DNA from 3 places in the Streptomyces sp. NPDC048521 genome. Region 2 is predicted to be linked to each of the others. Evidence: predicted binding sites of a transcription regulator. Region 2 holds the regulator's gene; each other region holds the start of a gene.
The links. The regulator HrcA, encoded in region 2, represses chaperone genes, less so after heat shock. The targets are predictions, from matches to a motif close to TTNGCACTCNGNNNNNCNGAGTGCNAA.
Positions count from the first base shown of each region.

Region 1 (3,271 bases), on a different contig from region 2:
AGTCGTCGCCCGTGGGGCCGGCGGGCCGGGCCGAGGGGCCCAGTACGCCCGGCTCCTGCGGGGGCGGCGGGCCGAAGGCGTACGCCTCCCGCGTGCCGTCCCAGGGGCGGGCGCGGCGCGGGGCCTGGAAGCGGGCCGCACCGACCGGCGGTTCGGCGAAGGGGATGCCCCGGAACACCGCCAGCCCCTGCTCGCGCAGGCCGCGCACCGCGCCGGAGGCGGTGCGCACCACAGGGCCGTCGGTGCCGGGGGCCGGGGACTCGCTCGTCGTCATGCTGGCTCCTCACTGGTCATCGGGGCAACGCACGGGAGCGATCACGAGTGCCCCAGCCCCCCACCTGACCCCGGACACGCCCGAGGGCGGCACCCCCTGTCACAGACAGGGAGTGCCGCCCTCGCACGAAAGGACTGTGCCGATCCTGGGAAGGATCAGAAGTCCATGTCACCGCCCGGCATGCCGCCGCCGGCCGGCGCGGCGGCCTTCTCCGGCTTGTCGGCGATGACGGCCTCGGTGGTGAGGAACAGCGCGGCGATGGAGGCGGCGTTCTGCAGGGCAGAGCGGGTCACCTTCGCCGGGTCGATGATGCCCTCGGCGACCAGGTCGACGTACTCGCCGGTCGCGGCGTTCAGGCCGTGGCCCGGGGTCAGGTTGCGCACCTTCTCCACCACGACACCGCCCTCGAGGCCGGCGTTGACGGCGATCTGCTTCAGCGGGGCCTCGAGCGCGATGCGCACGGCGTTTGCGCCGGTCGCCTCGTCGCCGTCCAGCTCCAGCTTCTCGAAGACCTGGGAGGCCTGCAGCAGGGCCACGCCACCACCGGCGACGATGCCCTCCTCGACGGCGGCCTTCGCGTTGCGGACGGCGTCCTCGATGCGGTGCTTGCGCTCCTTGAGCTCCACCTCGGTGGCGGCACCGGCCTTGATGACCGCGACACCGCCGGCGAGCTTCGCCAGGCGCTCCTGCAGCTTCTCGCGGTCGTAGTCCGAGTCGCTGTTCTCGATCTCGGCGCGGATCTGGTTCACGCGGCCCGCGACCTGCTCGGAGGAGCCGGCACCGTCGACGATGGTGGTCTCGTCCTTGGTGATGACGACCTTGCGGGCCTTGCCCAGGAGGTCGAGGGTCGTGTTCTCGAGCTTGAGACCGACCTCCTCGGAGATGACCTCGCCGCCGGTGAGGATGGCGATGTCGTTGAGCATCGCCTTGCGGCGGTCGCCGAAGCCCGGGGCCTTGACGGCGACGGACTTGAAGGTGCCGCGGATCTTGTTGACGACCAGGGTCGACAGGGCCTCGCCCTCGACGTCTTCGGCGATGATCAGCAGCGGCTTGCCCGACTGCATGACCTTCTCCAGCAGCGGGAGCAGGTCCTTGACCGAGGAGATCTTGGAGTTGGCGATCAGGATGTACGGGTCGTCGAGGACGGCCTCCATACGCTCCATGTCGGTGGCGAAGTACGCCGAGATGTAGCCCTTGTCGAAGCGCATACCCTCGGTGAGCTCCAGCTCCAGACCGAAGGTCTGGGACTCCTCGACGGTGATGACGCCTTCCTTGCCGACCTTGTCCATGGCCTCGGCGATCAGCTCGCCGATCTGGGTGTCGGCGGCGGAGATGGACGCGGTGGAGGCGATCTGCTCCTTGGTCTCGACGTCCTTCGCCTGCTCCAGCAGGGCGGCGGAGACGGCCTCGACGGCCTTCTCGATACCGCGCTTCAGAGCCATCGGGTTGGCACCGGCGGCGACGTTGCGCAGGCCCTCCTTGACCAGGGCCTGGGCGAGCACGGTCGCGGTGGTCGTACCGTCACCGGCGACGTCGTCCGTCTTCTTGGCGACTTCCTTGACCAGCTCGGCGCCGATCTTCTCGTACGGGTCCTCGAGCTCGATCTCCTTGGCGATGGAGACACCATCGTTGGTGATCGTGGGGGCGCCCCACTTCTTCTCGAGGACGACGTTGCGGCCCTTGGGGCCGAGCGTCACCTTCACGGCGTCCGCGAGCTGGTTCATGCCGCGCTCGAGGCCGCGCCGCGCCTCCTCGTCGAACGCGATGATCTTGGCCATGTGAAGTGGTCCCTCCAGGACTGGGGGTGATTCCTTCGGACCGCGCCCGCGCCCGCGACGGACGGCTCGCCGGCCTCGTGGTTCCTTGCCCCACCCGGCCTGCGGGCCTCACCGACCCGGTCCTTCACTGTCACTCTCACCTTCAGAGTGCTAACGCAATGATTAGCACTCGGCATGGTCGAGTGCAAGCGCCTCCGGGGGTACAGGGGCGCCCGGCCGTCCGCGGACCCCGGGGCGCCGGGGCATGACGAAGGGCCCGCACCCTGTGCCGGTGCGGGCCCTTCGTGACAAGAAACGTTCAGGCGCTGAGGCGAACCATGTCGGCCTGCGGGCCCTTCTGGCCCTGCGAGATCTCGAACTCCACCCGCTGGCCCTCTTCCAGGGTGCGGTAGCCGTCCATCTGAATGGCGCTGTAGTGGACGAAGACGTCCGCACCACCGTCGACCGCGATGAAGCCGTACCCCTTCTCCGCGTTGAACCACTTGACGGTGCCCTGAGCCATGCCTAACTCCCCTATTACTGGCCCTTGCACAGATCCGCACTTCGCGGACCCGGGTCAGACCTCGCCCCCCATCGGACGGGGGCGTGCGCCGGAACGCGTCGACCGCGGCTGAATGTATCTGTCCAACTGCCGTCTGCAACAGGTCAATCGGACGAGAATTCCGGAAGGGCACGGCCCGGAATGTGCCGAGAATTCGCCCGAATTCAGGGCAAGTCGGGCTCCACAAAAAGAACAAAAGCCGCATAAAACCCGCATACTTTGGCTACTTCTTGTCGGGCTGTGCGGCGTGAATCCAGGGCCCGCAACCCGAAGGCCGCGACCGTGTTCCCCAACTCTACCGCGCTCAATCACACAGAATTGCCCCCTCCGCTTCTCTCACGGAAGGGGCAATCCGATGAACAATACGTAACCACTGTTACCGAAGGTAATGATCGGTCATTCGGTCAGCACCCGCCGGCGACGGCCGGAATGATCGAGACGCCGGCGCCGTCGGGGGTCGCCGTCTCGAGGCCCTGCTCGAAGCGGACGTCGTCGTCGTTGACGTAGACGTTGACGAACCGGCGCAGCTTGCCCTGGTCGTCCAGCACCCGGGCGGCGATCCCCGTGTGGTTCTTCTCCAGGTTCTCGATGACCTCGGCGAGGGTCCCGCCCTCGGCCGTGACCTCGGCCTGGCCGCCGGTGTAGGTGCGCAGGATGGTCGGGATGCGAACGGTCACG
Region 1 is NZ_JBICWR010000004.1:136,960-140,230, reverse strand. Features, by position in the region: gene ACGFRF_RS11595 (carboxylesterase/lipase family protein) at 1-274, opposite strand, end outside; gene groL (chaperonin GroEL) at 430-2,052, opposite strand; gene ACGFRF_RS11585 (cold-shock protein) at 2,351-2,554, opposite strand; gene ACGFRF_RS11580 (MoaD/ThiS family protein) at 2,998-3,271, opposite strand, start outside.
Region 1: the regulator HrcA is predicted to act here: its motif matches at 2,215-2,241, upstream of groL (chaperonin GroEL).

Region 2 (3,271 bases):
CTGGGTGCCGGGCCGGATGTCGACCTCCTCCATCCCGTCCAGCGTCTCCAGCGGCACCTTCGTACCGAGCGCCGCCGCGGTCATCGGGATCGTGACCGTGCAGTGCAGGTCGTCGCCGCGCCGCTGGAAGGTCGGGTGCGGCAGCTCGTGGATCTCGACGTACAGGTCACCGGCCGGACCACCGCCCGGCCCGACCTCGCCCTCACCGGCGAGCTGGATCCGCGTGCCGTTGTCGACACCGGCCGGGATCTTCACGGTGAGCGTGCGCCGCGACCGTACGCGCCCGTCACCCGCGCACTCGGGGCACGGCGTCGGCACCACGGTTCCGAAGCCCTGGCACTGCGGGCAGGGCCGCGAGGTCATGACCTGGCCCAGGAAGGACCGCGTGACCTGGGAGACCTCGCCCCGGCCGCGGCACATGTCACACGTCTGGGCGGAGGTGCCCGGAGCCGCGCCCTCGCCGTTGCAGGTGTTGCAGACGACCGCGGTGTCGACCTGGATGTCCTTGGTCGTACCGAACGCGGCCTCGTCCAGCTCGACCTCGATACGGATCATCGCGTCCTGGCCGCGCCGGGTGCGCGAGCGTGGCCCGCGCTGCGACGCCGTACCGAAGAACGCGTCCATGATGTCGGAGAAGTTGCCGAAGCCACCGGCCCCGAAGCCGCCCGCGCCCGCGCCGCCCGACTGGGAGAGCGGATCGCCGCCGAGGTCGTAGACCTGCTTCTTCTGCGGGTCCGACAGCACCTCGTAAGCGGCGTTGATCTCCTTGAACCGCTCCTGGGTCTTCGGATCGGGGTTGACGTCCGGGTGCAGCTCGCGCGCGAGCCGACGGAACGCCTTCTTGATCTCATCCTGCGACGCGTCGCGGCGCACGCCGAGAACGGCGTAGTAGTCCGTGGCCACTTAAGACTCCGCCAGGATCTGTCCGACGTACCGTGCCACTGCGCGTACCGCTCCCATCGTTCCCGGGTAGTCCATGCGGGTCGGTCCGACCACGCCGAGCTTGGCAACCGCCTCGCCGCCCGAACCGTAGCCGACCGACACCACGGAGGTGGAGTTGAGTCCTTCATGGGCGTTCTCGTGGCCGATGCGCACGGTCACGCCGGGGTCCTTGGCCTCGCCGAGGAGCTTGAGGAGCACGACGTGCTCCTCCAGGGCCTCCAGGACGGGCCGGATCGTGAGGGGGAAGTCGTGCCCGAAGCGGGTGAGATTGGCGGTGCCGCCGATCATCAGCCGCTCCTCGTTCTCCTCGACGAGTGTCTCCAGGAGAGTGGAGAGCACCGTGGAGACCGTACCGCGGTCCTCCGGCTCGAAGGCGTCCGGCAGGTCCTCGACCAGTCTCGGCACGTCCGTGAACCGGCGGCCCGCGACCCGGCTGTTCAGCCGGGCCCGCAGATCCGCCAGCGAGGTCTCGCCGAACGGCGCCGGGCAGTCGACCATCCGCTGCTCGACCCGGCCGGTGTCCGTGATCAGCACGAGCATCACGCGCGCGGGAGCGAGCGAGAGCAGCTCCACGTGCCGGACGGTGGACCGGGTCAGCGACGGGTACTGCACGACGGCGACCTGCCGGGTCAGCTGCGCGAGCAGCCGCACCGTGCGCGCCACGACGTCGTCGAGGTCGACGGCGCCCTCCAGGAAGCTCTGGATCGCCCGCCGCTCGGGCGCGGTCATCGGCTTGACGCCCGCGAGCTTGTCCACGAACAGCCGGTAGCCCTTGTCGGTGGGGATGCGCCCGGCGCTGGTGTGCGGCTGGGCGATGTACCCCTCGTCCTCCAGGGCGGCCATGTCGTTTCGGACGGTCGCCGGGGAGACGCCGAGGTTGTGCCGCTCGGTGAGCGCCTTGGAACCCACCGGCTCCTCGGTGCCGACGTAGTCCTGGACGATCGCGCGCAGCACCTGCAGCCTGCGTTCACTCAGCATCCGCGCGCACCTCCAGCACGTCGTCCCCTCGGCCCGTCAGGTCGTCCGCCTGGCACTCTTCCCGTGCGAGTGCCAGACTTCCCCGGCCCAGTGTACGGCTGTCAGGTACGCACTGGGCAAGGTCGGGTCCCGTCCCTACCGGCTCGTAACCCCGCGTACCGCTAGCGTCGCGGTATGACGGTGACTTGGGAAGAGCTGGGGTGGGAACGGCTGGCCGCCGGTGTCGGGCGGTGCCGGCTGCCCGGCTGGGACTGCACGGTGGGCCTGATCCTCGGCGAGGGTACGGCACTGGTGGTGGACGCCGGCTCGAGCCTGGCCGAAGGGGCGCGGGTGCGGGCCCGGGCCCAGGAGCTGTCCGGCGGCCGTGTGACCCATCTCGCGCTCACCCATCCCCACTTCGACCACGTCTTCGGGACGGCCGCGTTCGCCGGGACCGAGGTGTACGCGGCGGTGGGCGTCGACGCGGTGTTCGCCCACGAGCGCGGGGAGCTGCGCCTGGACGCGATCCGCAACGGGCTGCCGGTGGCCGACGCCGACGAGGCGGTGGACGCGCTGGGCCCGCCTCGGCACCTGGTCTCCGGCGAGTGGACCCTCGACCTCGGCGGCGGGCGCCAGGCCCTGCTGGCCAACGTGGGCCCCGGGCACACCGCCTACGACCTGGCGGTCCTGGTCCCCGGCTCCGTTTCCGGCGGGCCGGAGGTGGTCTTCTGCGGTGACCTGGTCGAGGAGTCCGGCGAGCCCCAGGCCGGCCCGGACGCGGTCCCGTCCCGCTGGCCGGACGCGCTGGACCGGCTGCTGGCGCTGGGCGGTGACGACGCGCTGTACGTGCCCGGGCACGGAGCGGTGGTGGACGCGGGCTTCGTACGACGGCAACGCGAGGAGCTGGCAGCGCGTTTCGGCGTGTCGTGAGCCTCGGTGCGCGGCTTCTCCTATCGTCATCCGAATGCGCCCACCCGTCTCCCGCAACCGCCCTTCCCACGAGGGCCCTTCGGGCCCGCGCCCTCGTGTGTACTCCGCCGACCTGACACCGCCGTGGAAGAAGCCGAAGCCGGTCCCGGAGGTACCGGCCGAGCCGGGGCTGGTGGTGGAGGAGCCCGGCACCGGGTTCTGCGGGGCGGTGATCGGCTGCGAGGCGGGCACGGTGACCCTGGAGGACCGCTTCGGCAAGCACCGGGTGTTCCCGATGGAGCCGCGCGGCTTCCTGCTGGAGGGCAGGGTCGTCACCCTCGTACGGCCCCCCTCGGGTCCGGTACGCCCCGCCCGTACGGCATCCGGCTCGGTGGCCGTCCCCGGCGCACGCGCGCGTGTCGCCCGCGCCGGCCGCATCTACGTCGAGGGCCGGCACGACGCC
Region 2 is NZ_JBICWR010000014.1:54,097-57,367, reverse strand. Features, by position in the region: gene dnaJ (molecular chaperone DnaJ) at 1-903, opposite strand, end outside; gene hrcA (heat-inducible transcriptional repressor HrcA) at 904-1,920, opposite strand; gene ACGFRF_RS28725 (MBL fold metallo-hydrolase) at 2,095-2,829, shown strand; gene ACGFRF_RS28720 (DUF3097 domain-containing protein) at 2,864-3,271, shown strand, end outside.

Region 3 (3,271 bases), on a different contig from region 2:
CGGCCAGGCCGCCGAACACGCCCGCCTGGTCGCCGCCGCCCGGCGCTGGGGGCTCGAACAGGTCCCGCTGACGCCTCCGCCACCGCCCGCGGTGAAGCCGAAGATCACCGCCCGCGCCGGCTTCGAGGTGGACCACCAGGACGACTGGGACCTGCCACCGGTCTTCACCACGGTCCCCACCCGGCAGAAGGTCGTCTTCCTCACGATCGACGACGGCGCGGAGAAGGACCCGAAGTTCCTCGCCATGATGCGGGACCTGAAGATCCCCTACACCGCCTTCCTCAGCAACTACCTGGTCAAGGACGACTACGCCTACTTCCGGAAGATGCAGTCCCACGGCAACACCCTCAACAACCACACGCTGCACCATCCCTACCTGCCGGGCCTGACCTACGAGGAGCAGAAGGACGAGATCTGCGGCATGCAGTCCGTCATGAAGAGTCAGTTCGGCAAGGCGCCCACCGTCTTCCGCCCGCCGTACGGCAACTACAACCAGGACACCCTGGTCGCCGCGAAGGCCTGCGGCATCAAGTACGCGCCGATCTGGAACGAGGAGGTCTTCGTCGACCACTGGGAGTACCGCGAGGACGACCGGCGGCTGCGCCGCGGCGACATCGTCCTCACCCACTTCCGCGGCCGGGACGACTGGGACGGCACGATGGTCGACGACATGCGCCGCTTCCTGAACAAGGTCACGCGCGAGGGCTACGCCGTGGCCCGCCTGGAGGACTACCTGTGAGGCGGGCGCGGGGCCTGGCCGCGGCACTCGCCGCGGCCCTCCTCCTCGCGGGCTGCGCGCAATCCGTCGACCCCATCGAACGCCTCGGCAAGAAGGCGGCCGAAGGGGTACGCCCGCACGGCCCCGCCCCCGACCGTTCCTACCGCCACTGGGGCCTGTCCGCGCCCCTGGCCCGCCCGCCCCGGCCCACCACCCGGCCCCTCGCCCTCGGTCCCCGCACCGGGGGCCGCACCCTGCCCCGCGTCGTGGACCACGTCCCCACCCGCGACCCGGTCGTCTTCCTCACCTACGACGACGGCGCCGAGAAGGACCCCCGCTTCGTCGACATGGTCCGCGAACTCCGCCTGCCCGTCAGCCTGTTCCTCACCGACAGCGTCGCCGGCCCCGGCTACGGCCACTTCGCCCGTCTGCGCGGGCTCGGCGCCGGCATCCAGAACCACACCGTCGACCACCGCGCGCTCGCCGGACAGCCGTACGCCGCCCAGCGTGCCGAGATCTGCGGCCAGCAGCACCGGCTCCGGGCCCGCCTCGGCGTCCGCCCCCGCCTCTTCCGCCCGCCCTACGGCGCGTACGACACCACCACCGTGCGCGCGGCGGCCGACTGCGGCATCTCCACGGTCGTCCTGTGGCGCGCCGCGATGACCCCGGCGGACCTCGTCTTCACCCGGGGCGAGCACCGCCTGCGCCCCGGCGACATCGTCCTGGTCGGCCCGGACGAGTCCACGGGTCCGACCCTGCGGGAACGCACGACGCGGGTCCTGCGGCGGGTGCAGCAGCGGGGGCTGACGGTGGGGCGCCTCGAGGACTACCTGTAGAAGACCCGGCTCGTACGGCGTCCGAGGACGCGACACGCCAGGGCCGGCCGCGGGGTCCGGAGGGCGGCAGCACCCGGTGGAGGCGGGCGGACACCGGTCACGGACACGCTCGACGCACCCCGAACCCGGCCGACGCGCCGCACGGCATTGGCACTCCGCTTGACCGAGTGCTAATCGCGGTCATAGTCTCGGCTCTGGCACTCCCCACTGGAGAGTGCCAACAAAGCGACGGGCAGGTCCGGCACCCGCGACGACGGATCGACCTGGTCGCCACCTCAGACAGTTAACCCCGTGAGATCTCCGAAGGGGGAGGTCGGATCGTGACGACCGCCAGCTCCAAGGTTGCCATCAAGCCGCTCGAGGACCGCATCGTGGTCCAGCCGCTGGACGCCGAGCAGACCACGGCCTCTGGCCTGGTCATCCCGGACACTGCGAAGGAGAAGCCCCAGGAGGGCGCCGTCCTCGCCGTGGGCCCGGGCCGGTTCGAGAACGGCGAGCGCCTTCCGCTCGACGTCAAGGTCGGCGACGTCGTCCTCTACAGCAAGTACGGCGGCACCGAGGTGAAGTACAACGGCGAGGAGTACCTCGTCCTCTCGGCTCGCGACGTCCTCGCGATCATCGAGAAGTAACACCTCGAGCAGAACCTTTGCTTATGGCTGCGCCCCTGGCCCCCGCGATCGATAAGAAGCCGGGCGCCCGGGGCGCAGTGTCTTTTTACTCCCACAGATTTCCGAGAGGGCTCCCGCTGTCATGGCGAAGATCCTGAAGTTCGACGAGGACGCCCGTCGCGCCCTCGAGCGCGGCGTCAACAAGCTGGCCGACACGGTGAAGGTGACGATCGGCCCCAAGGGCCGCAACGTCGTCATCGACAAGAAGTTCGGCGCCCCGACCATCACCAACGACGGTGTCACGATCGCCCGCGAGGTCGAGATCGAGGACCCGTACGAGAACCTCGGCGCGCAGCTGGTGAAGGAGGTGGCGACCAAGACCAACGACATCGCTGGTGACGGCACCACCACCGCCACCGTCCTGGCCCAGGCGCTCGTCCGCGAGGGTCTGAAGAACGTCGCCGCCGGTGCCTCCCCGGCCGCCCTGAAGAAGGGCATCGACGCCGCGGTCAAGGCCGTCTCCGACGACCTGCTCGCCACGGCCCGCCCGATCGACGAGAAGTCCGACATCGCCGCCGTGGCCGCGCTGTCCGCCCAGGACCAGCAGGTCGGCGAGCTGATCGCCGAGGCGATGGACAAGGTCGGCAAGGACGGTGTCATCACCGTCGAGGAGTCCAACACCTTCGGCCTGGAGCTGGACTTCACCGAGGGCATGGCCTTCGACAAGGGCTACCTGTCGCCGTACTTCGTGACGGACCAGGAGCGCATGGAGGCCGTCCTCGACGAGCCGTACATCCTCATCACGCAGGGCAAGATCTCCGCCATCGCGGACCTCCTGCCGCTGCTGGAGAAGGTCATCCAGTCCAACTCCTCCAAGCCGCTGCTGATCATCGCCGAGGACGTCGAGGGCGAGGCCCTGTCGACCCTGGTGGTCAACAAGATCCGCGGCACCTTCAACGCCGTCGCGGTGAAGGCCCCCGGCTTCGGCGACCGCCGCAAGGCGATGCTGCAGGACATGGCCGTCCTCACCGGCGCCACCGTCATCTCCGAGGAGGTCGGCCTCAAGCTCGACCAGGTCGGCATCGACGTGCTCGGCTCCGCCCGCCGCG
Region 3 is NZ_JBICWR010000004.1:467,539-470,809, forward strand. Features, by position in the region: gene ACGFRF_RS13090 (polysaccharide deacetylase family protein) at 1-739, shown strand, start outside; gene ACGFRF_RS13095 (polysaccharide deacetylase family protein) at 736-1,554, shown strand; gene groES (co-chaperone GroES) at 1,875-2,183, shown strand; gene groL (chaperonin GroEL) at 2,305-3,271, shown strand, end outside.
Region 3: the regulator HrcA is predicted to act here: its motif matches at 1,702-1,728, upstream of groES (co-chaperone GroES).